Regions from separate parts of the Solibacillus isronensis genome, predicted to be linked through region 4. Evidence: riboswitches for the same ligand, from Rfam matches in the RefSeq annotation. Region 4 holds a riboswitch; each other region holds the start of a gene.
What was found. A riboswitch is a leader RNA that binds a small molecule or an ion and turns the genes downstream of it on or off. The one in region 4 is predicted to bind cobalamin.
Positions count from the first base shown of each region.

Region 1: it holds a riboswitch for cobalamin, as region 4 does, so the genes downstream of both, metE (5-methyltetrahydropteroyltriglutamate--homocysteine S-methyltransferase) here and M3166_RS11150 (ABC transporter substrate-binding protein) in region 4, are expected to answer to the same signal.
Region 2: it holds a riboswitch for cobalamin, as region 4 does, so the genes downstream of both, M3166_RS08170 (hypothetical protein) here and M3166_RS11150 (ABC transporter substrate-binding protein) in region 4, are expected to answer to the same signal.
Region 3: it holds a riboswitch for cobalamin, as region 4 does, so the genes downstream of both, cobT (nicotinate-nucleotide--dimethylbenzimidazole phosphoribosyltransferase) here and M3166_RS11150 (ABC transporter substrate-binding protein) in region 4, are expected to answer to the same signal.

Region 1 is NZ_JAMBOC010000001.1:836,113-843,656, forward strand. It holds gene M3166_RS04305 (DUF2621 domain-containing protein) at 1-234, opposite strand, end outside; gene M3166_RS04310 (DUF1659 domain-containing protein) at 399-617, shown strand; gene M3166_RS04315 (DUF2922 domain-containing protein) at 649-870, shown strand; gene M3166_RS04320 (YvrJ family protein) at 934-1,074, shown strand; gene M3166_RS04325 (SCO family protein) at 1,181-1,795, shown strand; cobalamin riboswitch at 2,153-2,332, shown strand; gene metE (5-methyltetrahydropteroyltriglutamate--homocysteine S-methyltransferase) at 2,495-4,765, shown strand; gene M3166_RS04335 (hypothetical protein) at 4,782-4,961, shown strand; gene M3166_RS19325 (hypothetical protein) at 5,087-5,221, shown strand; gene M3166_RS04340 (transcription initiation factor TFIIIB) at 5,375-5,587, opposite strand; gene M3166_RS04345 (hypothetical protein) at 5,624-5,872, opposite strand; gene M3166_RS04350 (RNA polymerase sigma factor) at 5,856-6,371, opposite strand; gene M3166_RS04355 (group-specific protein) at 6,379-6,759, opposite strand; gene M3166_RS04360 (VC0807 family protein) at 6,867-7,544, opposite strand, start outside.
Region 2 is NZ_JAMBOC010000001.1:1,584,819-1,592,362, reverse strand. It holds gene dacB (D-alanyl-D-alanine carboxypeptidase/D-alanyl-D-alanine endopeptidase) at 1-1,070, shown strand, start outside; gene M3166_RS08195 (pyroglutamyl-peptidase I) at 1,084-1,716, shown strand; gene M3166_RS08190 (isopropylmalate synthase) at 1,791-2,024, opposite strand; gene M3166_RS08185 (metal ABC transporter ATP-binding protein) at 2,135-2,881, shown strand; gene M3166_RS08180 (metal ABC transporter permease) at 2,897-3,763, shown strand; gene M3166_RS08175 (Fur family transcriptional regulator) at 3,760-4,170, shown strand; cobalamin riboswitch at 4,236-4,417, shown strand; gene M3166_RS08170 (hypothetical protein) at 4,580-5,137, shown strand; gene M3166_RS08165 (ABC transporter substrate-binding protein) at 5,127-6,080, shown strand; gene M3166_RS08160 (bifunctional adenosylcobinamide kinase/adenosylcobinamide-phosphate guanylyltransferase) at 6,148-6,690, shown strand; gene cobS (adenosylcobinamide-GDP ribazoletransferase) at 6,703-7,476, shown strand; gene M3166_RS08150 (histidine phosphatase family protein) at 7,449-7,544, shown strand, end outside.
Region 3 is NZ_JAMBOC010000002.1:188,418-195,961, forward strand. It holds gene M3166_RS12690 (choice-of-anchor I family protein) at 1-1,478, opposite strand, end outside; gene M3166_RS12695 (YunC family protein) at 1,910-2,212, shown strand; gene M3166_RS12700 (hypothetical protein) at 2,332-2,643, opposite strand; gene cobT (nicotinate-nucleotide--dimethylbenzimidazole phosphoribosyltransferase) at 3,202-4,260, opposite strand; cobalamin riboswitch at 4,356-4,535, opposite strand; gene M3166_RS12710 (MBL fold metallo-hydrolase) at 4,583-5,506, opposite strand; gene M3166_RS12715 (4-aminobutyrate aminotransferase) at 5,522-5,863, opposite strand; gene M3166_RS12720 (hypothetical protein) at 5,883-6,188, opposite strand; gene M3166_RS12725 (hypothetical protein) at 6,188-6,412, opposite strand; gene M3166_RS12730 (histidine kinase N-terminal 7TM domain-containing diguanylate cyclase) at 6,559-7,544, opposite strand, start outside.
Region 4 is NZ_JAMBOC010000001.1:2,243,706-2,251,249, forward strand. It holds gene M3166_RS11140 (adenosylcobinamide amidohydrolase) at 1-135, opposite strand, end outside; gene M3166_RS11145 (FecCD family ABC transporter permease) at 135-1,133, opposite strand; gene M3166_RS11150 (ABC transporter substrate-binding protein) at 1,126-2,073, opposite strand; cobalamin riboswitch at 2,216-2,406, opposite strand; gene M3166_RS11155 (acyl-CoA dehydrogenase family protein) at 2,510-3,679, opposite strand; gene argS (arginine--tRNA ligase) at 4,010-5,677, opposite strand; gene M3166_RS11165 (DUF1934 domain-containing protein) at 5,680-6,117, opposite strand; gene M3166_RS11170 (GGDEF domain-containing protein) at 6,312-7,391, shown strand; gene M3166_RS11175 (diguanylate cyclase) at 7,426-7,544, shown strand, end outside.

The sequences.
Region 1 (7,544 bases), 1.4 Mb from region 4:
TAGCTCTGGTACAGGACTGACAAGCTCGGTAAGTAATTGTTTTTCATCTTCACCCCAAAGATGAATCGTTTTATCTAAGTATATGTTTTGCCAATCTAGATCCGATTTTCCGTCCTGTTTCGGCAGGGCCTTCAAAAACTTGCGGAACATAAAAAAGCCGCCAATCCCCATAAGCGAAATCAATACTACAACCCAAAATAAAATAAACCATAAAAACCAGCCATCTAAGCCCACAATGTTCACCTCATTACTAAATATTGTTTATGAAATTCCTTCTACTAAACTACTGGTGATAAACCTCATTATTGTCTATTATATAAGGTTTTGTAAAATTTTTCATCGTCATTGTCCCTTTTTTCGGTAAATCATGACATATATAGGGCAAGGAGGTGATAAACATGAACGAATTCGGATTTTTATCTGCAACATTGACAGTATTTTATCAGACAGGCCTTGATGAATTTAATGAGCCGATTATTAAAAGTTCCACATTCCGTAACTTGGAAAGAAATGCGACAGCTCAGCAACTATACACTGTTGCAACAACAATCGTCGGCTTAACAGATTACAATTATATTGAATCTGTGAAAACGCAAAAAGACAGTATTACCGCTTAATTAACATTATCATTGAATTGGAGGTGATCACATGGCGCAAGTTTTACAATTAACATTTGCCAACATTGCAGGGGATACGATGACGATTAATATTAATGATCCGAAGCCGAATTTAACTGAGGCTGAAGTGAATGCTGCGATGCAAACAATTATTGATCAGGCAGTGTTTTCGAAGGACGGATTTTTGTACAATGTGAAAAAATCAGCTCGCATCGTTGAACGTAATGTCACAGCAATCGAACTGAATAGCTAATAGCAAGGCCGGTGAAGTGTGATGCTTTGCCGGCCTTTTCAAATGAAAAAAGGAGGGATTTTAATGGAACAGTGGATAGCAATTCTTCAAGAAGTAACATTTCCAATCTTTATATCTTTTTATTTACTGTATCGGATAGAAACAAAACTTGAAGCGATTCATACAGCACTCGTATCATTACATCATCCTGCAGACAGAGCATGAAAAACTCTTCACAATGTTGACACACTTCCTTTCTTCCGATAACTATTGAGAATATACTAAATATTGGGTAAGATGAGAGTAATGTTCAAAGAGTGGAGAGAGAGAAATGAAAACGAAAAAAATAGTATTCGCACTTATGCTCTTGGCAGCAACAGTTCTCACTGCATGCAGCAATTATCAGTTTAAACCGACGACCAACTTTGAAATTAGCGGGTTTACGATGACCGATCACCGTAACAAAGAGGTGACACTGGAAAGCCTAAAAGGGGAACCATGGCTGGCAATGTTCATCTTCACAAGCTGTACAACCATTTGCTCGCCAATGACAATGAATATGACCCGAGTACAAGACCACCTTGAGAAAAAAGGGCTGGAAAATTATAAAATTGTCGCGTTTTCAGTAGATCCGGACTACGACACACCGGAGCGTTTAACAGAATATTTATCGCGCCATAAACCGGTAGATGAATCAAAATGGCATATGCTGACAGGGTACGATCAAAAATTTATCGAGCAGTTTGGCAGAAACTCATTTAAAACACCTGTTCAGTCAATTGAAGGAAACGACCAAGTTATCCACGCTGATACATTTTTCCTAGTGGATGAAAAAGGAATTGCCGTGAAAAACTATTCAGGTTATGGCACAGGAGAAGATGGTGTTCCATATGAAACGATTGCTAGTGATATGGAGGCACTCATTGACGAGCGTCTAAAACAATAGTGAAATGTAAGATTAACTTGCGAAAAAAGTGTAGCTGCTTTTTAAGCAAGTTTTTTTGTGGAGTGAGGGCTTTTCTAATAAAATTGAAATTGTGCTAATAAAACTACAAATTTTCTAATAAGTTGCGGATCTTCTAACAAAGGAACTGGATATGCTTGATATGCTAATATCAGTTCTTGATTAGCAAATAAGCACGCCAACTTTTCTAATATCACCTGCAAAAGTGCTAAAATAAATAAATTCCTTCTAATAAAAAGCACAATGCATCAACCCAAATTGTTTCAACCCGTATATTGATAAAGCAATAAATAAAAAGAATTTTCAAAACTCAAATTCTGTGATATAGTATACAAAATTACATACTGTGTAAGTTACGGTGCTTGTGAGAACAAGCTGAAAAGGGAAACCAGTGAAAGTCTGGTGCTGTCCCGCAACTGTAAATCGGAGTTCGTGATATTCAACCACTGTCTATTGATGGGAAGGATCACAAGAACGTTGATGATGAGCCAGGAGACCTGCCGGAAACTAGTACACGCCAATACCTACGTGGAAATAGGTGGTGATTTTGTGCGATAGTGAGACAACAACCTTTGAGTTTACAAAGGTTTCTTTTGTCAATCTCTTAAACATTCACACCCCTCTTTCACTTAGAAAGAGGGGTTTTGGTTTTTATGTAACAAATTTAAGGAGGAATTGTTTATGAAAACAGCAGTAATTGGTTACCCGTATATTGGACAAAATCGTGAATGGAAACGTGTGACAGAGGCATTTTGGAAAGAACAACTGACTTTGCAATGCTATGAACAGGAAATGAAAAACTTACGCCTTGCTCAGCTATATCAACAAAAAGCTTTAGGGCTGGATATTTTAACAGTAGGTGATTTTACATACTATGACCGTATGCTGGACATGGCTGTAATGTTCAATATGGTTCCATCGCGTTATGATTATCTTTCTTTGCAGCATAATTTTACGGCATACTTTGCAATGGCCCGTGGAGCTGAAAATGTGGTGGCATGTGAAATGACGAAATGGTTCAACACGAATTATCACTATATTGTACCGGAATATGAGGGACAACAACTCGCATTGCAGCACAATGTTTACGCGCAATATATCCAGGAGGCAATCGAAGCATTCGGCATGTCCCCTCGTGTGACAATTATTGGTCCATTTACATTTTATAAACTGACAAAAGGTGTTGGCCAAGAACAAAAACAACACTATATTCAGCAGCTGGTGATTGTGTATAAAGAGTTGCTTCAGTCGTTAGAAGCAAGTGGTGCAACGACAATCCAGCTTGAAGAACCAAGCCTTACAAAAGACCTTACTTCCGAAGATATTGCATTAGTTCAGCATTTCTATCATCAAGTATTAAAAGGACTTACAGTTGAAACGATCTGCACATCTTATTTTGAAGCGTTATCCGACTATGAAACAATGATTAATTTGCCAGTCGATGGCTTTGGACTGGACTTTGTTCATGGGAAAATTGAAAATATAGCATCGTTAAAAAAATTTACTTTCCCAAAAGATAAAGTTCTATATGCAGGAATTATTAATGGACGTGACATATGGAGAGCCGAATTGCAGAAGCAGTTGGCACTAGTAGCGGAAATTCGTTCCTACGTACCATATTCACCTATCCATCTACAAACATCGTGCAGCCTCCAGCATGTGCCTGTTACAACAGCAGGAGAAAAAGGGGTTGTACCTGAGCTGCAAAACGCCTTAGCATTCGCCAATGAAAAAATAAAGGAACTGCAAATGATTAAAGGAAAAATACTTCAGTTGGAAGGTCCTTATCAACATGCAATTTTAGAAAGTCAAAAAGCAATCCGCACATTGGCGCAGCATAAATCAAGACGGAAACAAGCTGTACTTGACAAGGTGAACGCACTAACACAGGAAGCTTTTAAACGAGCAGATAACTACAACAAGCGCAGTAAACTGCAACGTGCCTTTTTACAGTTGCCGGATTACCCGACAACAACAATCGGGAGTTTCCCGCAATCGGCTGAAGTTAAGAAAAATCGCAGTTTGTGGCGTAAAGGGGAAATTACAACAGCGGAGTACGAAGCATTTAATGCAAACGAAACAGCACGATGGATTGCGATTCAGGAGCAGCTTGGTCTTGATGTTTTTGTTCATGGAGAATTTGAACGTACAGATATGGTCGAATTTTTTGGTGAAAAATTGGATGGCTTTGCGTTTACGAATAATGGCTGGGTTGTTTCTTATGGTTCACGTTGTGTTAAACCGCCTATTATTTACGGAGATGTTGAATGGACGGAACCGATGACGGTAAGGGAAGTAAGTGCCGCACAATCACTTACGGATAAGCCGGTCAAAGGGATGCTGACAGGACCCGTTACAATATTGAACTGGTCATTTGTGCGAAATGATTTGGACCGCTCGGAAGTTGCTTATCAAATCGCCCTGGCATTAAGGGAAGAAGTATATGCGCTTGAAAAAGCAGGAATCAATATTATTCAAGTTGATGAGCCTGCATTAAAAGAAGGGCTGCCGATCCGTAAAAATCAACATCGGGCTTATATCGAATCTAGTGTAAATGCATTTAAATTAGCGACAAGCGGTGTGCGGAATACGACCCAGATTCATACACATATGTGTTATTGTGAATTTAATGACTTTATTGATGTAATTGAATCATTGGACGCGGATGTGATTTCGATTGAGACATCACGAAGCCACGGAGAACTGGTAAAAATACTAAAAGAGACACCGTACAGACTGGGCATCGGTTTAGGTGTATATGACATTCATAGCCCCCGTATACCAACAGTGGAAGAAATGGCCGTTATTATCGGAGAAAGTAAAGAAGTGATCGAAAAAGAACAATTTTGGATCAATCCCGATTGTGGACTGAAAACTCGCACGGAGCAAGAGACGATTGCATCATTGAAAAATATGGTGGCCGCAAAAGAGCGACTAAAACTGTTGAATTAATGAAGGGGCGGATACTATGAGTCAAATGAAAAGAAATTACAACCCCGTGTTTTTGACGGCTGTAATGAATGGCTTTACAGAAAGTAATACAAAAAGCCTTAAAGAGTTACGTGATGAGTTGATGACGTCATACCCAGCGGATGAAAAGGAAATTCAAAAAGCATATTATTTTGTAAAAGCGGAATTAGTAGGTTGAAGTGATCTTTAGAAACAGGTAGAAAATACAATGAGGCCGGGACAGAAGTAGAAATTTCATAAACTAAGGAGAAAAACCTTATTAAGAAACGGATATTTTTTAAAATTGATTGGAATGGAGGGCGAGTGTTCGTGCTGACGGTATCACCTTTCGCACTGTTAAAATACCAGCTGACGGCTGCGCCTTTCGCTACAAGCACAGCTTCCTGCGGGAATAGCGAAATTTATTTTGCGACGAAAGCGAAGCGTCAGGAGCACTGACGCCTGAGACTTTCGTGTAAGGCCACGCCCGCGGAAAGCGCCCCGGAATGGAAATCAATTTTTACGCTCAGCAAAAAAATGCAATTTTTCTCTAAGAGAAAAATTGCATTTTTGGATTATGTCCCACCCTCTATTTGTAATCCCGATATCGAATTAAAATGTCCCTTTAAATTTCTCAGGCTTTACGACATAGCCTTCAATAATAAAACCGCATTGTGTACAAATAATATATTCGATATTGGAACCTAAGCTCATTTTATTGACAGGTGACATAACACTGTACCCGCTATGTTTGCCTTTCCCTAATTCAGAGCAGCCGCATTTTGGACATTCTTTTACGGTTGTCGTATTCTTAATTTCTATCACCCTTTCATAGTTAGGTAGCCAGCAAAGGAATTACCATTAGTTCATTAGGAATCCCTGTAAAATTGCTAAAAACAAACCAAGGGAAACGGGGAAAATTTTAAAAAACAGATAGCCCTTTGATTGAATTGTCCATTCTTCAAATGGATCTTTCGTCGGAGAACCAAGATAGCGAATAAACTTTTGAAATGGTGACTGCTTTTTTGCAAGTTTTGTCACAGGTATGTCGATTTTATAGGAATCAAGCAAACCGGATAGCTCTTTTTCCTTTTTAAATTCCTCGTTCATGTTGGAAATCCTCCTTTAATTCAGCCTTTAAAGCTTTAATAGCGTGATGAAGCCGTGATTTTACCGTACCGATCGGAACATCCAATATTAAGGCAATTTCTTCTTGCAGCAAATCTTCATAGTAAGCAAGCAAAATTACAGCCCGCTGTTTATCCGGCAAGTTTGAAATCGCTTGTTGAATGACGAGTGTGTCTTCGGTTTGCAGCGTTTTTTTCTGAATAGGGATGAGAAAAGGCAGGAGTGTCTGCCATCGTTTGCGCCTTTTCAGCTTATTGATCATAAGGCGGTAGGCAATCTGAAACAAGAAGGACTTTACCGTACCACGTTGCTGTTCATACTGAAATTTTTTTGATTGCAGCACTTCAAAGCTGTCGTGAACAATATCGACACTCAATTGCTCATCTTTTGTATAACGGTACAAAAAACAGAACAGCGGCTCATGCAACTGGTCGTACAGTTGTGCCAACGCTTCCGAATCGCCAATTTGAAACGCGGTCATCAACTGCTCATTGTTCGCTATCATAAACGTCACCGAAACGTGCTTTAATACTTTTTAGTGTAGCCGATATGCGCATGACCAAATACACAACCATTACAATGACCCATGCCTGTGCCTGGTTCGTAAAAAACTGAACATAAGGGTTTTCAATTGTTTCACCGGATGAAAGTAAAATGTTCAAAACTTGCACACAGATAATCGTATAAACCGCTAAAATCAGAGTAATCGTGTCAAATATATTCCAGCGTAAATAAACGGTTGTTTTCGCATAATTAATTTTTTTACCTTCCCTGATAATATGTTTTCTGAAAAACGGAATCAAAATCGTAAATAATATAACCATTTCAACTGCACTCACAATTAGCGAAATTTTAAAACCAATCCCCATATCCCATTTCTCCTTACTTAGTTAAATTTTATAACAAGCTGCAACTTTTGATGCTTTCACTGACTATACAAACAGGAGAGGAAAAAGGTTCAAAAATTTTTTGATATTTATTCTGCGACAATTTCCGGTTCCTGCAGCTTTTGCAGATTATTTTCATGTAATCGGTTCATATAGTTTTGTACAACAACATTAATGTAAAAGAACATCCCCATTAAAATTCCGGAAAACACCCAACTCGTTATCCGTTTATAAATAAGCATGTCACCATAACTGTCAATTCCATATTTACGAAGCAGGAAGACCGTAATTCCTGCCATAACCAGTCCTCGAATAATGAAGACAACCTGGATCAGCTGAAACCATCGGAAGATCCCTTTTTGAAAGAATAATGCTTTACTTTCCTTTCGTGCATGTCCTTGCAAATAAGCAAAATCAACTGCAATATACAGGGGAAAAGGCTGTTTTACGATGAATAAAATTACATAGAGCAACGTATAAAAAAGACCTAAATAAACGTTATTCCAAATCATCTGCTCCGCTGAACCCGACAGTAAATCGACCGCTGTACCTATAAGCATTGAGCCTAAAATAAACAGGCCTGTCACATTGAATTGCCGGTCTTTAGCAAAGCGGTAAACCGTATAAATTATCCCGGGAACAGTGGACAGCAGCATTGCCGCATAGTCACCAAAAGGCTCTCGCCCAAACTTCCAGATTACATAAGGTAATGCTGCATAAAACAGTAGCTCTAGAAAGATAAGATATTTATTCGATTGTGAATTATT
Region 2 (7,544 bases), 660 kb from region 4:
ATTTTTTGGAGTTTGCCAAAGTATTGAAGCGCAATGGTATACGTACAATCAATGGTCACTTAATCGGTGATGATACCGCATTTTCCGGAAGTACATTACCACCGGGTGTTCTAAAGTCGGATGAGACGTATTACTTCGGTGCACGTACTTCTGCAATCACAATGTCACAAAACAATGACTTTGATGCGAGTACAGTTATCATTACTGCAAATCCTGGTAAAGTTGGGGCTAAACCGAGCTATTCGATTGAACCGAATTTAAGCGGTATGGTCATTTCCAATCAAGCAAAAACAGTAAGTAAAGGAAATCGCAATACGATATCAATCAAACGTGCCTACAACACGAACCGCATTATTATTTCCGGAAACCTTCCACAAGGGAGCAGCAAAAAGGAATGGGTAACATTGCAGGACCCGTCGAAAAATACAATGCAGGCAATTAAACAGACGCTGCAAGGAACAGGTTTAAAGTTTGTGAAGAGTTCGAAAGTAGAATTAGGGAAAGTTCCCCAAAAGGCAACATTGCTCCATACAAATGAATCACGTACGTTAGCAGCCATTTTCCCGGCATTTATGAAGCTGAGCAATAACAGTATTGCCGATATTCTTGTAAAAACAATGGGCAAGCAGCAACTAGGGGAAGGCAGTACAAATAAAGGTGTCACTTTACTGAAGAAATACAGTGCATCAATGAATATTCCAGTGAATAACTGGCGTTTTGCAGATGGTTCGGGACTATCCAATTCTAACCGTGTAACATCAAACGGTCTTTCACAGCTTCTTTACAAAGTTCAAAAAGAACCGTATTTCGGTACATTTTTTGATTCGTTGCCAGTCGCCGGCAATAAAGATCGCATGATTGGCGGAACACTAAAAAGCCGTTTAACAAGCAGTGCGTTGCAAAATAGAATTTATGCGAAAACGGGCTATATCCCGAATGTATATACTTTATCGGGATATATGAAAGGCCAAAGCGGAAAACAATATATTTTCTCGATTTTACTGGAAAACAAATCGAATGGCACAGTATATATTGACCGTACTATGGCAGCGCTTGTAAAGAACTTATAGAGGGGCAAAACAGATGGAGAAATTACTATTAACAGGATTTGAACCGTTTTTATCAAATCCGATTAACCCTACAATGGAAGTCGTGCAGGCACTGAACGGAAAATCTATCGGCCAGTTTGAAATTGTTGGCCATGTATTATCTGTGGACTTTGCAAAAGCACCGGAACAGTTTATGGCACTGGTCGAAGAAGTAAAACCGACGATAATCGTTTCATTAGGATTAGCTGCAGGCATTACGAAAATTTCTCCGGAACGGGTTGCATTGAATGTAAAAGACGGGGAAAAAGACAATGCGGGAAATAGATTTGAAGATGCACCGATTAAAGAAGATGGGGACGTTGCGTATTTGTCGACATTGCCGATTCGCAAAATTGTCAACCGCTTAAATTCTGCAGGTTATCCGACAGCCATATCGAATTCAGCCGGAACGTATTTATGCAATAATATTATGTATGAAGGCTTGTACTATGCTGCTAAGAATGAAGCGATACGAGCAACAGGATTTATCCACATCCCTGCATCGTTTGAGCTGGCGATTAAGCATGGCCGAATTCCAGGCTGGTCAATGCGTGATTTGACGGCTGCCATTGAACTGGCACTCGAAGTATGTGTTGAAAACGTGGAGCTGGCAGATAAAGTGCTTTAAGTTAAATTCATTATCAAATAGTAAGAAAAGCAACAGTACAACTGTTGCTTTTCTTTTTCATATTATATAAATTTTTACAATCCGACTAGCTTCATCAATTTTTTATAGCGTTTATCCCCAAGCAGCTTATGAATTTTTTGTAAAACCTCTTTTGGAACGCCGGTAAGAGCCCAGCTTATATTGGCATGCTTCAAAATTTTTTGCAGCTTCTGAACTTCTTCAATGCTCAATTCAAGCCCCTGTTGTTTTGCAAAATCCTGCAGCTGGCTGTCATTCATTCCTTTTAAGTTATCAAACCATTGTAGCATTTGAATTGTCTTCATCCTTTCAAGTTTATTCCCTTTACATGAACAAAAATCTGCATTATACTAACATGATGTAAATCGTAATGATTTTGAATTAGAAAGAAGCGAACGAAATGAAAAAACCATTGATTGAATTGAAGGATGTTTCCTTTCAATATGAATACACACAAGCATTGAAAAATATTTCGCTACGTGTCAATGAAGGCGACTTTTTGGCGTTAATCGGTCAAAACGGTTCCGGAAAATCGACACTATTGAAATTAATTTTAGGACTGTTAAAGCCCATGTCAGGGGAAATTAAATTATTTGGCGAACAAGCAAACCATTTTAAACACCGCGAATGGATTGGCTATGTTTCGCAGAAATCCAATGCCTTTAACTCGGGGTTTCCTGCAACCGTCGAAGAAGTCGTGAAAAGCGGTTTATCGCAAAAGGTCGGGCTCTTTAAACGCTATCCAAAAGATGCGGACTTTCTAGTGAAAGGTGCTCTAAAAGATGTCGGCATGGAGAAATTTCTAAAACGGAATATTGGTCAGCTTTCCGGAGGGCAGCAGCAGCGTGTGTTCATCGCACGTGCATTAGTGTCCGATCCGAAGCTCCTTATTTTGGATGAACCGACAGTCGGAATTGACCGCGAAAATGTGCAGGCATTCTATGATATGCTCGCACATTTAAATAAGCATCACAATATGACAATGATTTTAGTTACACACGATGTGGACACGGTTTCGGATCGTGTCAGTCATGTCGCATGCTTAAATCAGTCGATCCATTTTCACGGATACAAAAATGATTTTGATACGATTTCGGAAGAACAGATTGCTAGCTGGAACGGCCACTCTGTTCGAAAGATTCATTAAGAGGAGCAGGCCGTTATGATTGAAGCTATATTAAACTATGAATTTTTACAAAACGCCTTTTTCTCAGGGCTAGTTATTGGAGTAATCGCACCACTATTAGGTGTATTTATCGTAGTAAGACGTTTATCGCTTATTGCAGATGCACTGTCGCATGTCACTTTGGCGGGGCTTGCAGGGAGCCTGTATTTGAGCCAATCGTTTGCAGCGCTGGCATTACTGAACCCGATTTATCTAGGGATTGTCGCATCTGTAAGTGGTTCGATTTTAATTGAACGATTACGTAGACTATATAAACATTATGAAGAACTTGCGATTCCGATTATTATGTCGGGTGGAATCGGTGTGAGTGCCATTTTTATTTCACTTGCAAGCGGATTTAATGCGGATTTAATGAGTTATTTATTCGGCTCTGTATCTGCTGTATCACGCCAGGATTTATATGTTGTACTGGCAATTGCAGTCGTAGTTGTATTATTTTTAATACTATTTTTTAAAGAACTTTTCGTATTGTCGTTTGATGAAGAATATGCGAAAGCGAGCGGTTTACCCGCGAAATGGATTCATCTAATCTTTATGGTTGTTGTCGCACTCGTAATCGCAGCAAGTATGCGTATTGTCGGAATTTTGCTTGTTTCAAGCTTAATGACATTACCGGTAGCAGCAGCGATGCGATTAGCTCGCGGCTTTAAAGAAGCAATCATTTTAGCGATTGTATTTGGAGAGCTGGCCGTAGTAATTGGACTCGTTTCTGCCTTTTACTTAAACTTGGCACCAGGTGGAACAATTGTTGTCACATCCATTTTAATCTTGCTGTCAGTAATTTTAATAAAAAAACTTGTGTTGAAATTAACTATTAAATCGGAAGGGGAAAAAGTACTGTGAATGCAGCGCGCGCGTGGGAAATATTAAAGGAAAATGGCTATAAAAAGACGGATAAACGAGAGTTGATTTTGGGTATGTTTGCAGCTACAGAAAAATATTTGACTGCCCGTGATTTGTTATCGGTATTGAAAAAAGATTTCCCTGGGATGAGTTTCGATACAATTTACCGTAACTTGGCTACTTTTGTGGAGCTTGATATTTTAGAAGAAACAGAATTAAACGGTGAGCGTAATTTCCGTATGCATTGTGAGTCGGATCACCATCACCACCATTTTATTTGCCGTGATTGCGGGAAAGTAAAAGAACTGTCTGTTTGCCCGATGGAAATGCTCGGTGAAAAACTGCCGGGTTATGCTGTGGAGGCCCATAAATTTGAGATTTACGGGAAATGTCCGGAATGTTTGTAGGTAGCTGTAGTAAATATTTATTTGCATAATTTTTTTTATATGCTAAAGTGATTAAGACAAATTGAATAAATTTGCAGGAAAAAGATGCATTATGCATAAATGGGAATTCGGTGCAAATCCGAAGCTATATCCGTAACTGTAAGCGTTGATGAAAATAAGTGTGAGACCACTGCTAATATAGCGGGAAGGTACTTATGAGTAAAGTGAAACGCAGAGCCAGGAGACCAATCTTTTTCTTATCGTAACATCCCTCTTCGGAATTAAAGAGAATGTACGGCAGTCACTGATTGAATAAGCAACATTTTGCATTCTTGTTTGATTTTTGAAGCCATCCATTTTCTCATGGGTGGCTTTTTTTTCGTACACTCAATATTTTCGGTGAGGCATTACATGAAGTGAGGAGAATTTTATGAAAAAGGATATCCGTTTTTCCTGCTATCCGTTTATGCGGGAAAAATCAAGCTGTGTCGATTATGAAATTCGCACCGATTCTTTAACAACGCGCATCGGTACAGTTTTTCCAACGTTAGTCGATGATGCATCCGGTCAAGTCGTTTTGGAGGACTTGAGGGTGATTCAACCGTTAGCCTATCATGCCAATGGTTCGGTACGTGGTAAATTAGCCATTACACCTGAGGATTTGCAATGGTTAAGCGACCGCTACGATTTTTATGTAAGTGAAGTCGGGGAAACGATTCAGCAGTTTGTACTTCCACAAGGTATTGAAAGTGCAGCGAGATTGCATATTTGCCGGAGTGAGGCGAAAAAGTCTTACAGAGCATTACATAAAGTGAGTGAAGAAAGAGAAGTGGATGAAATTCTGTTTGATTTTCTAGGGCTGCTTGCCAATGTATTTTTTGTAATGGCGGTCTATATCAATCAGCAGCATCAACAAGTGGAAATTCCATTTATCTCAAAATCCTATCCAACGAAAAAGAAAAAAGGAGTTACAACAAATGAAAATTAATAACAAATGGGTCGTTGCTTTAGCAGCAACATTATTACTGGCAGCATGTGGATCAGATGAGGAAAAAACAGCTGGCAAAGCGGAAAAAGAAGAGCAGACTGCATCGGAAAATGATGGAGCACCGTATACAGTTGTAGATGACCGTGGTGTTGAAGTGACATTCGATGAAGTACCGGAAAAGATTATTTCTCTACAGCCAAGCAATACAGAAATTTTGTTTGAACTGGGCGTTGGAGAACAAATTATCGGTGCAACAGAATTTGATACATATCCGGAAGCCGCACAAGAAATTGAACGTGTGTCGACTTCTACTGTCATTAATGCAGAACGAATCGTTGAATTAGATCCGGATGTCGTTATAGCTTACACAATCGGTGAGGAAACACAAATTACCCAATTGGAAGATGCAGGTTTAAAAGTGTTTGTAATTGCTTCGGCGGCGACATTTGATGATGTTTATTCGGATATTATCCAACTGTCTGAAGTAATGGGTGTCGAACATAAAGGAGAAGAAGTTGTAGCCGACATTAAGGCACAAATCGATACAGTACAGGAAAAAACAGCGACACTTGATACGAAGAAAAAAGCATATTATGAAGTGTCACCAGCTCCGGATCTTTGGACTACCGGCAGCAGTACGTTCCAGCAGGAAATAATGGACCACGCAAATGTTGAGAATATTTTTGCTGATCAGACGAGCTGGATTAGTGTAACGGAAGAAGATGTCATTACTCGTAATCCTGAAATTATTATTACGCCAGCAACTTATTTGGAAAATGCAGTTGATGAGATTCTTGGACGTACAGGCTGGGATAAAATACAGGCAGTCACAGATCAGGCGGTTTATTTAGTCGATGGAGATATTATGTCGCGTCCTGGACCGCGTATTGGTGAAGCAGTTGAAATTATGGCACAATCAGTATATCCGGAACTGTTTAAATAAGTATAGAATAGAAGGGCATGCCTTAGTTTAGGCATGTTCTTTTTACAATGTTTAAGGAGGGATACCATTGATTTTTATAACCGGTGGTGTACGCAGCGGTAAAAGTGCTTTTGCAGAGAAATATGCAAGGCAATTAGGTGATAAAAAGACGCTCTACTATGTCGCGACAGGCGTATCCTTTGATGATGAAATGAAAAAACGGATAATCCGCCATCAGCAGGACCGTGAAACTCAGAACATCAACTGGAACACAGTGGAAATGCAAGTCGAAGTTCCTTTAGCGATCGGGCAGCTATCTAATGATGCAGTTGTGCTTTTTGAATGTGTGACAACATGGCTTTCGAATGTACTTTATACATATGAAAAAGAAAATGAAAATAGCGAATATATCGATAAATGTATCGAATCGCTGCAAAAGCAATTGCTAACTTGGCGGAAGCAAGGTGCTACAATAATAGTTGTATCAAATGAAGTGCTGGATGAATTGCCTTCACAATATGATGAGGTAAATTTATATCGTAAATTGTTGGGTGAGTTACATCAATGGATTGTCCAAAATAGTGATGAAGCATATGAAGTACAATTTCAGCTTGTACAGCGGTGGAAGTAAGGAGGAAACAAGTTGAAAAATAGTTGGAGCGGTTTTTTATTAGCGTGGCAGTTTTTTTCGGCAGTGCCGATTAAGAAACAGCTGGATATGAATTCGAAATCTGTTACATGGATGTATGGATTTTTGCCGATTGTCGGATTGCTGATTGGAGCCATAATTAGTAGTGGTGTATTGATACTATCTCGCTATAGTGAAATTTCGGAGCTGCTGTTGGCGATTTTGATTGTTATCGGGTTGATCGTCCTGACCGGGGGGCTGCATTTAGACGGGTGGATCGATATGAGCGATGCGTTCTTTTCCTATGGAGAAAAAGAGAAACGGCTGGAAATATTAGATGATCCACGTACAGGCGCTTTTGGGGTTATTAGTGTTTTTTGCTTACTCGTATTAAAAATCGGCGTTATTTATGAAATGCTGTTGCATGGTCAATTGGCGATTGTGCCGTTTTTAATCTTCATTCCCTTTATAGCGAGAATGGGGATGCTGCTATATTTTGTGACGATGCAGCCAGCAAAGGAAAAGGGACTCGCTGCTTATTTTAAAGGGATCGTCATTCAAAATAAGCTTGCTGTTTTAATCGGCGTTCAAAGTATCCTTGCATTTGTGTGCTGGTTTTACATTGGCGTTTTCAGCTTGTTTATTTTAGTGGTCGTGATGCTGTTCGCCGTATTTATTTATCGCAATTGGTCAAAGAAACATTTTGGCGGTGTAACAGGTGATTTACTCGGTGCACTCGGTGAAGGGTTGGAGGTTGTACTATGGCTAACGATATTACTGTGCATTTAATCAGGCACGAAAAAACGAAAGCAAATGTGGAGCGCAAATATATTGGCTGGACAGATGAGCCGATACTG
Region 3 (7,544 bases), on a different contig from region 4:
GGCTTGTCTTCCTTCGTAATGACGGCCATTCCTTCTGGTGAAACATCACCTTTGATATCATCCGAGAAGTCCCGTAAGTTCAAATAGTCTACAAATTTTGGGCTTGCCGGTTTTGTGATGTTGTACATCATGACACCACCGATGCGCTCCAGTCCAATGTATGCAAAGATTTCATCACCTACTTTGCCGATCTTTACATCTTCCGGCTCGGGTCCTTTTTTGCCGCTGCGACTATCAAGTTTTACGTTCGTATTACTTGCGTTGAAATGTTCAGGATGGTGCTGTGCTGTCATTGTTTCAAAATCACTGCCGCTATCGAACACGACATCCATTGTCTCAGCATCAAAGATCGCAAATGAACGTGCACCGAAAATATAGTCCTGCCCTTCTACAAAACCTTCGTAGCCAGACGTATCATATGTTACGATTTCTTCTTCCGTTTCGATTTCATTCAGATGGAAGTTTTCGCTGTCTTCCTCACCCCATTCGCGTCCATCGCCTTCATTGGCCGTGACGAGATAATCTTTGCCGTTAATCGAGACGGCCGCCATTCCATCCGGCATATAGATTCCGAAATAGTTTTCATTTTTAATCTCGATTTTGCCGTCTTTCAATAAGTCGATTTCATTGCCGGGCTTGCTGTGGTCTTTGAAGCCAAGCCCTTTCACAGACACCACTTCATTTGATGTTAAATCAATAGTGGCAACGGCATTGTTTTCCTGTAACGCTACATATGCTTTTGTGCTCTCTTCATTAACTGCTATGTATTCTGGCTCTAAATCATCAGAAGGGTTCGTATTTTTCTTTAATATTACATTGTCTGCCACAAGCTCAGCGCGCTTTTCAGGTGTATCGAATGCATCGAAGAAAAGCGTCTCTTCTGTTAAAACGTCATAGCCGTTTGCTGTATCAATTACAGAAATGCTGCCTTTCGGGTCCACAATATCCTTGCCATAACCTTCACGCGGTTCGCCTTCATTTGCCGTTAAAAGCTTCTTCCCGTCTGTTGTGAATGTAATGTTATCCGGTTGACTGCCTACTTTTGTAGCGCCAAGAAGCTTGCCTTCACCAGTGAGTATCACGGCATAACCGGCAGTATTGTAGCCTTTTGCCTGTACAGACACCGCAATCACATTTTCTTTCGGATGCACCGTAATACTTGTTAAGTCCCCGTATTCAAAAGTTTGGTCGAATGAGGCAATCGTTTTCGCGATATCAATCGAAAGGAAAGGCTTTAAATTCATTGCTTCGTCTTTTGTATAGTTGAGTGAGATTGCTTCGATTTTTTTCGTTTCGCCATTTACGACATATGTTGCATGTGAGTGCGGGTTATACGCAACGATTTCCGTTGTACCGCCATCTTCATTTTGAACACCTGAATCATAGCGGGCATCCAAACTTAATGCTGCTTCTGCGACAATGGCAGGTGTAGTGACCGCCGCTCCAATAAGTGCAGCAGCTAATAATTTCCTAGACATAGACAACATTCCACCTTTACATTTTTTCTAAGTGTAAAGGTGGAATGTTAAGGTCATATGAAGGATTTGTTAGAGTTTGTAAGTATTGTTGTGCTGGGTGAAATGAAAGTCCGAGGAAAGTAGAGAGTTCCGGGTTGAAAGTAGAACAGATCGGGGCGAAAGTAGAACTCTGTGCCTTGAATGTAGAACGAAAGCTAGGAAAAGTAGAACAACTTGGCTCAAAAGAGGAATGGTTCGGGAATATTAGAAAGTTCCGGCTTGAAAGTAGAACAGTTCGGCCAGAAAGTAGAACTTGGCACTTTGAATGTAGAACGAAAGCTGGCGAAAGTGGAAAAAGCTGCTCTTTTAAAATACCCTACTTAAATTTCCCACAAAAACAAGTACCATTTTTCAATTCTTTCATATGATTTATATGAAAGGGGGAGAAGGTTATCGTCTATACGGAAACGATTGATCTTCAAGGTCATTTATTTACTGCGGTAACGGTTCAATTACCTAAAACAACCTTGCTGACGATTTCGAATGAGCATGGGTACATTATGTGTGGTGCACTCGATGTTGGTCTGTTAAATGAAAAGTTGGCCGATCGCAAAATCATTGCGGGTCGTGCAGTAGGTGTTCGAACGATCGATGACTTACTAAAAGCGCCACTGGAATCTGTCACATACGAAGCGAGAGCGTACGGCATTGAAGAAGGCATGATTGGCGAAGAAGCTTTATTAAAAATGATTTAGTTACATTGTAAGTTCTCAGGTGATGAGCTCCACCCCAAAAAAAGTTCCATGCAAAAAACCGCTCTTTCAATTTCTTGAAAAAGCGGTCTATCTATTTTTATTGACGTGATTACGTACAATTAGATTGCTTTATTATAATAGGAAGCTTTTGACCCTTTACTTCTTTTCACAGCTAGAAGCTCTTCTAATTTTTGAATATATTCACGGTCTGCCGATATTCTTGTAAGGCTTGTTAATAAATATGGTCTTAATCCGGAATTGATTTTTTGGCAACGCGCAAGATTGATCAAATACTTGGCCATCTTAAATGACTTTAAGTGCGTATGTCCATTTTTAAATTCCTTCTTCGTATTGACGACCATAAATTCCTGCTTTCGCCCTTTATAAAAAGGAATAATAATAAACTCATCTTTTTTGAAAATTTGATTCATATTATCCTCATCCTTTTCTCGAATATATTCAAAAACGACCTTTCACATACGGAGAAATAGTGATCACCCCGTTCCTTTTAATGCCCCTCCCGCCTCTCCTTTTTATTGGTCTTACGTTTCCATACCCTATTTACCGCTTACTTTATTCCATGGTTGAATAAAAAAGCACTTTTTTAGGTATTATTAACAGTTCGGATATGTTTTTACATTTAATTAATATAGGATATTACAGAGGAAACGCATTTGACAGGACTATCGCTTGAATTTCACTGAATTTTCTGTAAAATAAAATCAAGTTCTATCCACTACTTGTAATGTTTTGCTCTCACACTACATTTACGAGGATTGGGTTGGGCTTTCTTTATCGTACTCTGCTTGGCAAAATAAACGATAAAGTTCCGCTTATTGGTATTTTACTGGTAAGATAAATGGAATAGACTGAAAAGCCGTACTTATTTTCCGGGAACACTTTAATTATAGAAAAAAGGCTACATTTAAAGTAATTGTTTCTTTTAATGTAGCCTTTTTATTGAATTTTATTATATGAATTTTTTTATTCTACTTGGCTACTAAAAGCGCTGCCGCTTCTTCCAACGTGACCATATTCGTAACCATCGAACAAGCCGCATCAAGAATCGGGAACGCTAATGCAGCACCTGATCCTTCTCCAAGTCGCATATTCATATGCAGCATCGGTTCCAGTCCTAAAAGCTCGGCCGCAATTTTTGCACCTGGCTCTTCCGATAAATGTGACGGTATCAAATATGCTTTCACATTCGGATTTAATTTATAGGCGATTAATGCTGAAACGGTTGAAATGTACCCGTCAACTACGACCGGCACACGGTTCGCTGCTGCTGCAAGGAAGATTCCTGCCATCCCGCAAATCTCAAGTCCGCCTACTTTTGACACTACATCAATCGGATCATCCGCATTCGGCTCATTCAATGCAATTGCTTTTCGAATAACTTCGGCTTTATATTTAATGCCGCCAGCTCCGACACCAGCACCAAAGCCCGTTACTTCCAGCGGATCGCAGCCATGAAGTACCGAAAGCACCGCAGCACTTGGCGTCGTATTCCCTATGCCCATTTCACCTGTACCGATAAGATTGATACCGTTTTGGATCGCTTCTGTTGCGACTTCAATCCCTACTTCAATTGCCTGAATCGCTTCTTCTCGGGTCATCGCTGGACCTTTCGCCATATTGTCTGTCCCGTATTTCACCTTTTTAATAATGACCCCTGCGTCTTGAGGTAAGTCTTCTTTTACTCCGATATCTACCGGAATGACTTGTGCATTCGTGATTTTCGCAATCGTACACATTCCTGTCGTCCCTTTTGGAAAGGAAAGTGTTTGGAATACCGTTGTACCTTGCGGGTTCGGCGTTACCCCTTCCTCATATACTCCGTGGTCTGCAGCCATGACGATCATCGCTTTGTTATCGATTTTCGGCGCAAGCTCACCGGTAATTGTAGCAATTTGCATAGCTAAAGATTCGAGCTTCCCTAAGCTTTGAGGCGGTTTAGCTAATGAGTCTATGTACTGACGTGCTTTGTCTTCCATTTGTCGGTCGATTTCTTGAATTTGTTCAATCGTTTGCTGTAGTAATTTCATGTTTCGTTTCCCCCATTAGAATGAATTTTTGACAATAAAAATAGCCTGCAGTTTATTCGATAACAAATAAACTACAGACATATCCAGTGTCTATAAACAGTAAGCATACTTAGGCAGGTCTCCTGGCTCAGATTCATGATTTCATAGCCCCTTCCCAGATTGACATCCAGTGGGCTTTGCTATGAAACTCCTCTATACAGTGTTGGGATTACGCTAAAGCTTTTCACTTTATTCCCTATTCTCCCTTAACGGGCACCTAATGCTTGATGAATTTAACATTACTTTACTTTGAACCTGTCTTCTCGTCAAGGGGTCTATGCATTCAGCTTCTATACGTCTCCCCAATCGACAACGTTTTCAGTTCCACCTCTTCCAAATCCACGCGCTGCCAATGATTATGCAGCCGGTCAATCGCTTCTTTCGGTGTATCATCCGCCAGCATATAGGCACCGTAATGCATCGGAATAAACACTTTCGCTCCGACATCACAAAACGCCTGGATCGCTTCTTCCGGTGTCACGTGGGAGGCATGCATAAACCATTCCGGCTCATATGCGCCGATTGGCATTAGCGCTGTATGTATGTTGAAGCGTTCGCCAATATCTTTGAAGCCTCTAAAATACCCGCTATCTCCGGCGTAATAAATACTTTGCGCATCCGATGCCGTTTGCAATATGAAGCCGCCCCAATGCGAGGTATTCGTATCCCAAGGCATGCGTCTTGTCCAATGGTTTGCAGGAACGAAATGAATTTCAAGCGCACTTGATTCATGCTTGTCATACCATGATAGCTCGGTAAAGTTGTGCAACTTATGACGCTTCATTAAAGAACCGAGCCCTTCCGGAATAAGAAATAATACGTTGGGATTTCGTTTTTTCAATTTCTTTAACGTCGGTACGTGCAGGTGATCGTAATGCGCGTGTGAAATGAGGACAATATCAATGTCCGGTAATTCATCCAGCCGCAACCCCGGCTCTGCCAACCGTTTCGCTACACCCATCCATTTTGCCCAAACCGGATCCGTTAAAATATTGAGCCCTTCTTTTTGAATTAAAAAGGTCGAGTGGCCGATCCACGTAACGGACTGCTCCGTGCGATTACTTTTTAGAAACGCAATTTGCTTTTCCTCACACTGCGGTACTTCGTAATCGACAACTTTCTTTTGCTTTGATCGCTGCCATTTCAGGACATCTATAAAAGTACCGAGCCGGTCATCTTGGTCTAAATTTGTAAAGCGTTTTCTCATCGCAGCACTCTCCTATTAATAAAGGCTTAAATTCCTCCGCTGATCACCCAGCTGTGGTTTCATTATTATCCTTGCAAAAAAGTAAACAAAAAAACTTAAAAAAGTCCCGAGTACAGTAAAGCTGTTTGATACCGGAATAGATGAAGCGATAACGCTCATGATATTTAATGTGTAAAATACTATTACTCCAATTAACGCAACTGTCATCACTTTATTTTTTCTTGCCAATTGTTTTCGATACAGCGGGCTGCCAATGCCGTTCCCGCTATGCTTTGTCTCTTTAATTTGTTTAACTAAAGCATAAATTAAACATGCAATAATGATTCCAACTACTGCAAATCCAATCATATCATCCATTTCAATTTTCCCCGTTTCACTAATCTCCCAAATAAAACTCCTTTATTTTATACGGTAAGACTTTACTCATAATAATTCCTGCCAAAGCCAAGCCAATCAAAATCACTCCAATTTCCATAAGGTTTTTTAACCATGTGATTTCAATCATATCCGTTATGTTGGATCCACCTATAATGATGAAAACAGCTCCCGCCCATGCCAATAAAAAACCTGCGCCAAATTGTAGCCATTCTTTTTTCGAAAGCTGTTTAAAAACCGCCCTATGCTTATAAAATTTCCGAGTCGCAAAGATTAATAATAACCCTGTTAGAATATATCCAATCATCACAATCCCCCTGTATCTTTTCCTTTTAAAAGTTTGATTGTCGCCCATAACGAGACGATGAACAGCAACAGAAATATGAAAAAAGAAATTCCCGCAAGCCATTTTGCAACGATCGACGGCTGATTAATATATAGCTGTATATTTTTAATTAAAAATCCTATAAACACGGTTTGAGCTAGGATTAAGCTAATACTTACAGAAATCGTCTTTGAATTCTGTGTCATACCCGCTCCCCCCCTTTAGTTATTATTTTACTATGCTAACATATTCTCCTAAAACGAGGTAGTACAGAGTCCGGCTTATAAAACTTACAGCGCCCTTCAACAAATTAAAAAACCGGCATGAATTTCTCCATGCCGGTTTCACCCTATCAACTAAGTACGCTCTCACTTTCCGCATACACTTTCACGCGGTTACGTCCTTCTTCCTTCGCAGCATATAAAGCGGTATCTGCCTTATGCAATAGCTGATACAGTGTTTCCTCTGTCCAGTCCACCACTTCCGCCACACCAATACTTAACGTAACTGAAAGATTCCCTGCTTCTGTCATGAGCGGTGCCTGCTCAACGGCAGTTCGAAGCTGGTTGGCTAGTATTTCACCTTCTGCTTCATTGAAACCTTTCAGCGCAATGACGAATTCTTCCCCGCCGTATCGCGCGAAGAAATGGCTTTCCAGCAGTTGTGTTTTGCAAGCATTTACGACGTGCACGAGCAATTGGTCCCCAATATGATGCCCGTACGTATCATTCACCCGTTTAAAGTGATCGATATCCATTAATAGGGCCGTAAATGGTAAACCTGTTTCCTTAGCTTTCTGAAAATCCTGCTCACTTTGCTGTAGAAATGCACGGCGATTATAAATCTTTGTCAGCTCATCGTAATAAGCTTGCTGCTCCAATTTTTCCTGCAGTCTTTTGATCTCCGTAATATCCGTAAAAACCAGCAACAGACCTTTACTGTTTCTCGCTTGTTCCAGTGAAGTAATACGGACTTGATAAACCCGCTCCGCATGTTCGGAGCATAACCTTACTTCTTGAACGTACTCGATATCGGCCGTTAATTTGAATGGCAGGGCCTCTCCTGTCTGCTCATTCCAAAACTTCACGAAGTTTTTGCCAAACATCGATTTGTTCAAATTAGGCAACATCACTTTGGAAGCTTGATTGAATTCAATAAGCCGGTATGAATCGTCCAATACGATGGCCCCATCATTGATACTATTATAGATTTTATCTTTCGCAATCGGCATAATCCGAAACAGCTGCGATGTGCTGATTGCCCACAAGTATAATAATGAAGAAAGCCATAAAATCATTGGTACCGGATCTACCCCTGGAGGTGTGAATCCGTTCAAAT
Region 4 (7,544 bases):
CTTCAGTAATGTCGATTTTCCGCTGCCGTTTGGACCAAGAATCCCGAGAATTCTTCCTTTTTCCACGTGAAACGTCATATTTTTCACAACCGTTTTCCCACCGTAACCGCCGGATAGATTATTTACTTTTAACATTATGCAACAACCTTTCTACGTTGCTTGAAGAAGATATAGGCAAAGACAGGTGCTCCAATAAAGGAAGTAATAACACCAATCGGCAGTTCAATAGGGGAAATAATTGTACGTGATACTAAGTCACAAATGACGAGCAGGCTTGCACCGTTCAAAAACGACAATGTCAATAAATGTCGATGGTCTGCTCCGATTAGCAGGCGAATCATATGCGGTACTACTAATCCGACAAATCCAATTGTCCCGGATGCAGCAACAGCCGCTCCTGTTAAAATGGAACCACCCGCCAATATCATATACTTGCTGCGCTTAACATTTACCCCTAAATACTGGGCACGCTCTTCTCCATAAATCATCGCATTCAATTCACGGCGAGTCAGCCAAATAATTGCTGTACCAAGCACCATAAATGGCAGAACCATCTGGACATATGGCCACCCTCGCATCGATACACTTCCTAGAAGCCAGCCGATGATTTCTCGTAGCTGTTCACCAGTAAGTGCGACCATTAAGGAAATACAGGACCCTAAGAACGAGCTGAAAATAATTCCCGTCAAAATTAGCGTCTCCATTTTCATCGAGCGGTCAACAAGTCTGGCAAATGTCAGGACGATGATCATCGTACATGCAGCTCCAGCCATACTGAAAATCGGCAATGTGAATACACCGAGCACCGGTATGGAAATGCCTAAAAAGATTGTCATTACCGCACCTACCGAGGCCCCTGATGAAATTCCTAATGTGTATGGATCTGCCAAAGGGTTTTTAAGCAACCCTTGGAATGCTGCCCCCGCAATTGCTAAAGAAGCCCCGATTAATGCGGCTAAAATGACGCGTGGCATTCGGATTTTCCACAAAATACTGTATGCAACCGGATCTGTTGTTTTATCCCACAATGTCGAAAACGGAATATTAACAGACCCGAACGAAATGCCGATCCAAATACTGCTTAAAAGCAATCCAATCGATAGTACATAGGCGATTGAATATTTTTTATTCATTGAATACCTCTGGATAAATTGCTTCCCCAATTGATTCAATACCTTCTACAATACGCGGACCTTGTCGACTTGTCGTATCGCCATCGACTAATTTCACATTGGCGTTTTTCACAGCATCCATTTCTGCATATGCATCATTTTCCTCGATTGCCGCCATGTCGTTTTCATATGTTACTAAAATGATATCCGGATTGCTCTTTACAAATTGCTCCGAGCTGTACTGCGGCCAATCGAGTTCCGGAACAGCATTTTCAACATTTAATACTTCAAGCATTTCACTAATGAACGTCTCCTGTCCAGCAACATATAGTTCCGGATTTGTCCCAACAACAACAAATACGGACTTCTCTTCCAGGTCGGCTACTTTCACTTCAATTTCTTCAATCTCCTCTTTGATTGATGCAATCATTTTTTCGGCTGCTTGTTCTTTATTTGTCAGCTGCCCGATTTGTTCGATCGTTTCGTACGTTTCTTCAAATGTTTTCGCATCTTTTACAACGAATACTGGAATTCCTACTGATTCAAGCTGCGCAATCGCCTGTTCATTGAAGCTGTACAATCCGGATTCATGTGCTAAGACTAAATCGGGCTGCAGACCGATTATTTGTTCTAAATTGAACTCCATGCCGCCAACTGATTCTTTTGATAATGCTTCTTCAGGATATGTATCATTGTCGTTCACAGCGATGATTTCATCGTTTAATCCTAAGCCGAATAAAATTTCTGTGTTCGATGGAGCTAATGTAATGATGCGCTCCGGTGCTTTTTCAAGCGTAATTTCTTTGTCCAAAGCATCTTTTAATGTAACCGGAAATTGTGCTGTTTCCGTTACTTCTGTGCTTCCATTTGCAGATTGTTCTTCTGTTGCTTTTTCCGAATTACATGCAGTCAATGTTAATGTAAGTAATGCTGCGGAAGAAAGCAGTTGCCATTTTTTCAAAATAAAAACCTCCTGAAATCTTGTTGTATAATTTTCTACAAAAATAAAAAGCTCCCCCTACTATAAATGAGGGAAGCTTTACGTATGCAAATAAAATTCAATAAAAAGAATTTATCCGCCACATCCTATCCTCGTAGGTTTAATTTAGGGCATTATAAAGGCAGGTCTCCTGGCTTATGCATAAACGTTGAAGAGCGCCTTCCCGAAAGTTTTTCAGTGGCATGCTGCTCTTAACTAGCAATTACAGTGGCGGGACCGCATCGGATTTGAACCGATTTCCCTTTTACTCCTTACTCAATCCAACGAGTAAGAACCTTTATCGTCCATATAAAATTAATAGCTCTATTATAGCTGATAGGCGGTAAAATGTATGCTCGTTCGCTAAAATTTCTGATAATTTGTCTTAATTTGTTGAAATCACGAATAAAAGAACAGCTTATTCTTTCTCTTTCAAGTTTTTTTCAATTGCCGTTTCAGCCAATCGTTTAATTGTAATATCATCCATTGGCGGATTGTGCAGACCTGCCCGTACATCACGATAATAACGTTGCAGCGGGTTAGATCTTTGCAGGCTTTTTGCCCCAACTAGACGCATCGCTTTATCTACAACTTCGATTGCTGTATTTGTCACGACATGTTTCGCAATATTGATTTCATTGACTAATGTCGACTTTTTAATCGGATCATTATAAAGCCCCGCAACACCGTAAATTGTAAAGCGTGCTTTCGTCAACGCCAAATCCATTTCTCCGATCAGCGTTTGCACGTTTGGCAACTGGGCAATTGTTCCTTGAATACTGTTCGGGGAATGACTATTCGCAAAGTCGACCGCGTAATCGCGTGCAGCCTGGGCAATCCCTAAATAAGTTGCCGGGATGAGGAGCAGCCAGCCGTTCAGCTTAAATCCGGTTGAATAGTTCGGGATTTCCACTAAGCTTGTTTGATCAACACGTACATTATCAAGTACTAAATCATCGCTTCCCGTACCGCGCATTGACGCAACGTCCCACGTATTTTCGACCGATACCCCTTCCGCCGATTTCGGAACGAGGAAAAATCCTAACTGACCCTCATCTTCAATCCATGCAGACACTAAAAAATAATCGAGGTCCGGTGCACCGCTCGTATAGTTTTTACGTCCATTAATTACATAATAATCACCATCACGTTTTGCTGAAGTCCCCGGACGACCCCCACGAACCGGGCTTCCCATCGCAAACTCGCTTACCGCGCGATTGACTGTCGCGCCATTTGCGATCTCTTTGCCAAACCAGTCGAGCTTTTGTTCATCCCAGTAGCGATTTTCAAATATTTCGCCTACATTTTGAATTGTCCACGATACAGCCAGCCCCGTGCTTCCGCAATAGCTCGCCAAAGTTTCCTGCAGTAGCAGCGCATCATATACTGTAAAGCCATCTCCGCCATATTCCTTTGGCAATGTTATTTTTGTATAGCCGATTTCTCTCAGCTTCCGGAAATTTTCAAATGGAAATGTCGCTTGTTCATCTGTTTGCTGAGCATGTTCTTTCACGCTCTCTGCTATTGTTTCGAGCTTTTTCAGCCATTGTTGCTGCTCGTCTGTTTGAATAAATAATTCCTTGCTCATGAAAAGCACCACCTCATATTTATTGTCCTGTATATAGAAGTCAAATTTAATAGTACGTTTCGGGAAATTACAAGTCAATAGATATCCCCAGTCCCCTTATAGGGATTCCATGCAGTCTATTTTCGCGACAATTGAAAGTTTTGCCGGTGAAAGTGGAACGTTTGCGGAAAAAAGGAGAACCTATTCGCCATAATGTGAAAAGTTACGACGCGAAAGGCGAACTGTTGCATCTAAAGTAGAACAAATCGCTTTTCAAATAGAACAACGGCAATTTCAAATAAAAAGCACTCTATTCCCTTAAATAGAAATAGAGTGCTTTAAAAAGTTAAATTACATTTTTTCCGGTGCGTTTACGCCGATTAGTTTCAGTGCATTCGCTAATGTAGTTTTTACTGCTGTGATCAAGGCTAAACGAGCTTCTGTCAGCTCTTTATTATCTTGGTTCAATACTTTTTCTGCATTGTAGAAGCTATGGAATGCAGCAGCCAAGTCTTGAATATAGTTTGCGATACGGTGTGGTGTGCGGTGTTTCGCTGCATCTGCCACGATTTGCGGGAATGCGCCGACTTTTTTAAGCACATCTTCTTCTTTTTCTGCTACTAGCAAGTTCAGGTTTTCCAATGATGCTTCGAAACCTTGCTCGTTTGCTGCACGCAAAATTGATGAAATACGAGCATGTGCATACTGTGCGTAATATACCGGGTTTTCGTTCGATTGTGATACCGCTAAGTCTAAATCGAAGTCCATATGTGAATCCCCTGCTGTTTTAACGAAGAAATAACGAACAGCATCCAAGCCTACTTCTTCCACTAATTCACGCATCGTTACAGCATTACCTGTACGTTTACTCATTTTGAATTTCTCGCCGTTTTTGTACAGCTGTACCATTTGGATAATATCTACTTCCAATGTACCGCGGTCATAGCCAAGTGCTTCGATTGCCGCTTTCATACGTGGAATATAACCGTGGTGGTCAGCACCCCAAATATTGATCAGCTTATCAAAGCCGCGACGTAATTTATCTTCATGGTAAGCAATATCCGGTGTTAAATATGTGTATGAACCATCGTTTTTAATTAATACGCGGTCTTTGTCATCACCGAATGTTGTTGAACGGAACCAAGTCGCGCCTTCTTCATCAAAAACATGGCCATTTGCTTTTAGTTTGTCTAATGCTACATCGATTTTACCGTTTTCATATAAAGAAGTTTCTGAATACCAAACATCGAATTCAACACGGAAGTTTTTAAGGTCATTTTGCAGTTTCGCCAATTCCAGTTTCAAGCCGTGCTCACGGAAAAATTTAAAGCGTTCTTCATCAGATTTGTCCAAAATTGTTGCACCGAATTCTTCAGCCAGCTTACCGGCAATTCCGATAATATCAGGACCGTGGTATCCGTCTTCCGGCATTTCAGCTTCCATTCCTAATGCTTGCTTATAACGGGCTTCCAAAGAATACGCTAAGTTATTAATTTGGTTACCGGCATCATTAATATAATATTCACGTGATACGTCAAAACCAGCAAAATCCAATACATTACATAATGAATCCCCTACAGATGCACCGCGCGCATGGCCTAAATGCAAGTCACCAGTCGGGTTAGCTGAAACGAACTCGACCTGTACTTTTTCTCCTGCGCCTGCAGTTGAACGACCATAGTTTTCGCCTTGTTCAAATGCTGCTGTAACAACACTCGCCAAGAAGTCTTTACGAACTGTAATATTCATGAAACCTGGTCCTGCAATTTCAATCTTTTCGATGTCTGTGCCTTCAGTCGTTAAATGTTCTAAAATCGCTTCTGCAATTGCACGTGGCGGCTTTTTCGCCAGTTTAGTTAATTGCATTGCGATATTTGTTGCAAAGTCACCGTTTGCTTTATCCTTTGGTGTTTCTAAATGGATGTTGATTTCCGTGCCTGCTTCTACTAGGCCTGCTTGATCGATTGCTGCTTTTAATGCTGCTTTAATCGATTGCTGTAATTGTTCTACTGCATTCATAGTTATACCTCCGTAAATTCAATGTCTAATTTGTAATGGCCAACTGAATTGCCACCTATGATAAGGTCATATTGCGTTTTAAATTGCCCTGACACTTTTTCGCTTTGTACTACTTCAATGGCTAACTGATGTGTATCGGTAACAAGAGGTAATGAACCGAATGGGCTATCATAATGACCATTCTCGCGTAAGTCCGGATTTAAAGGCAACCGCATGTTCACACCGCCTTTTCGCATAATAAACGAATTCGCTTCATTAAGTTTGATCGTCGTTTGAATTTGCAGATCCTCCTGAACTTCCTCATAGCGCAAATAATGACTGTTCCCTTTTTCTACACAACTGCCTTCAAGCCACATTTCATATTGTTCAAGCTCGCCCTCGGTTGGAATGATTGAGGAAACTAGTTTGATTTTGACTGTTTTCCCGCTCTCGTTCGCCATAGCAGTCAGCTCCTATACATATATTTCTATAACCTTTTTATTATAGGATAAGTAACTATCTTTAAGCAACAACGAACTTAACTTTGCGCTTACTCCTACAATCAACTTGATTTGAACAATTTTTATTTAATTCCACTATTTTTATAGTAATTTTCGTTCAGAACTGTAATGATTAAAGTATAAAGGAGCTTATTATGTTAATTGAAATATTATCTTACTTCTGTATATTATTTACGTTTACACTTTTAATTTATTGGCCATTTATTAACCACTTTAAACAAACACCGTTCATTCATCGCACACGTCCTTATGTAATCGGAGTGAAATTTGGTATAACAGGCCTTGTTTTAACATTCTCGGCAGTTCACCTTACGAATGATTTCATGATGTACATTCAGTACATTCCGGTGTTGTACAGTGGTCTATTAGGAGGGCCATTTGCTATTCTGATCAGTGGTCTGACCATAGGAATCGGACTGTTTTTCCTGCCATATCTGGAATTGGTACCGATGATCCTGAATATTAATTTTCTTGTTCTTGTTCTGACATTGTTCTTTATCACAAGGAAATATAAATTGACCAATAAAAATATATTTTTATTTTTTTGGGCTTGTTTTATTGAAACATTAATTGCATTATTTCTCGGGTTTTGTTTCCATAATAAAAGCTTTGAGTATTTATTGCTTTATGGCATATTTACGATTTTTTCATTTTATTTCATTTACATTGTTATTCGCCAAATCAAACTTGCCAATGATACGGTAAAACAGACGACTCATTTGAAAAAGATCGACTTTTTAACACAGTTGCCGAACAATAAAGAGAATGAAAAGCATATTAAAAACATGATTAAAAAGAAATCCAATTTCAATTTAATGCTCATGGATATTCGGAATTTTAAAATGCTCAATTTGCAGTATGGTTTTTCTACAGGTGATCTTGTTATTAAACAACTTGCCCAACACTTGATGGAATATGCAAATAAGAATGGGGCTTATGTTGGCCGGTTGGGCGGTGAGGAATTTCTTCTCGTTTTAAAGGATGTGCCTCCTGCTGTAGCAATTGTAGAGGCCAATAATCTAATTAATATGATTGCCCAACAGCAGTTCGAAGTATCCAAAGATTTATCTATTCATATTTCCGTAACTGTAGGAATCAGTTCCTATCCTGATAATGGACAAACATCTTTGGAACTCCTGGAAAATGTATTTACAGCAAAACAGCAGGCAAAAACAAAACTATCTTCTTATTTCCATATAAATAATTTAAAATAACGGGTAGTGTTATATTACCAAGGTGGGTGATGCCATGTTTTTTGAGCTGACAATCAACTTTTCGATTCTGTTTTGCTTTACGATTTTAATTTTTTGGCCTTTCATTCAATATGAAGATAACCCTTTCATCCATAAATATAAGTCCATCATCGT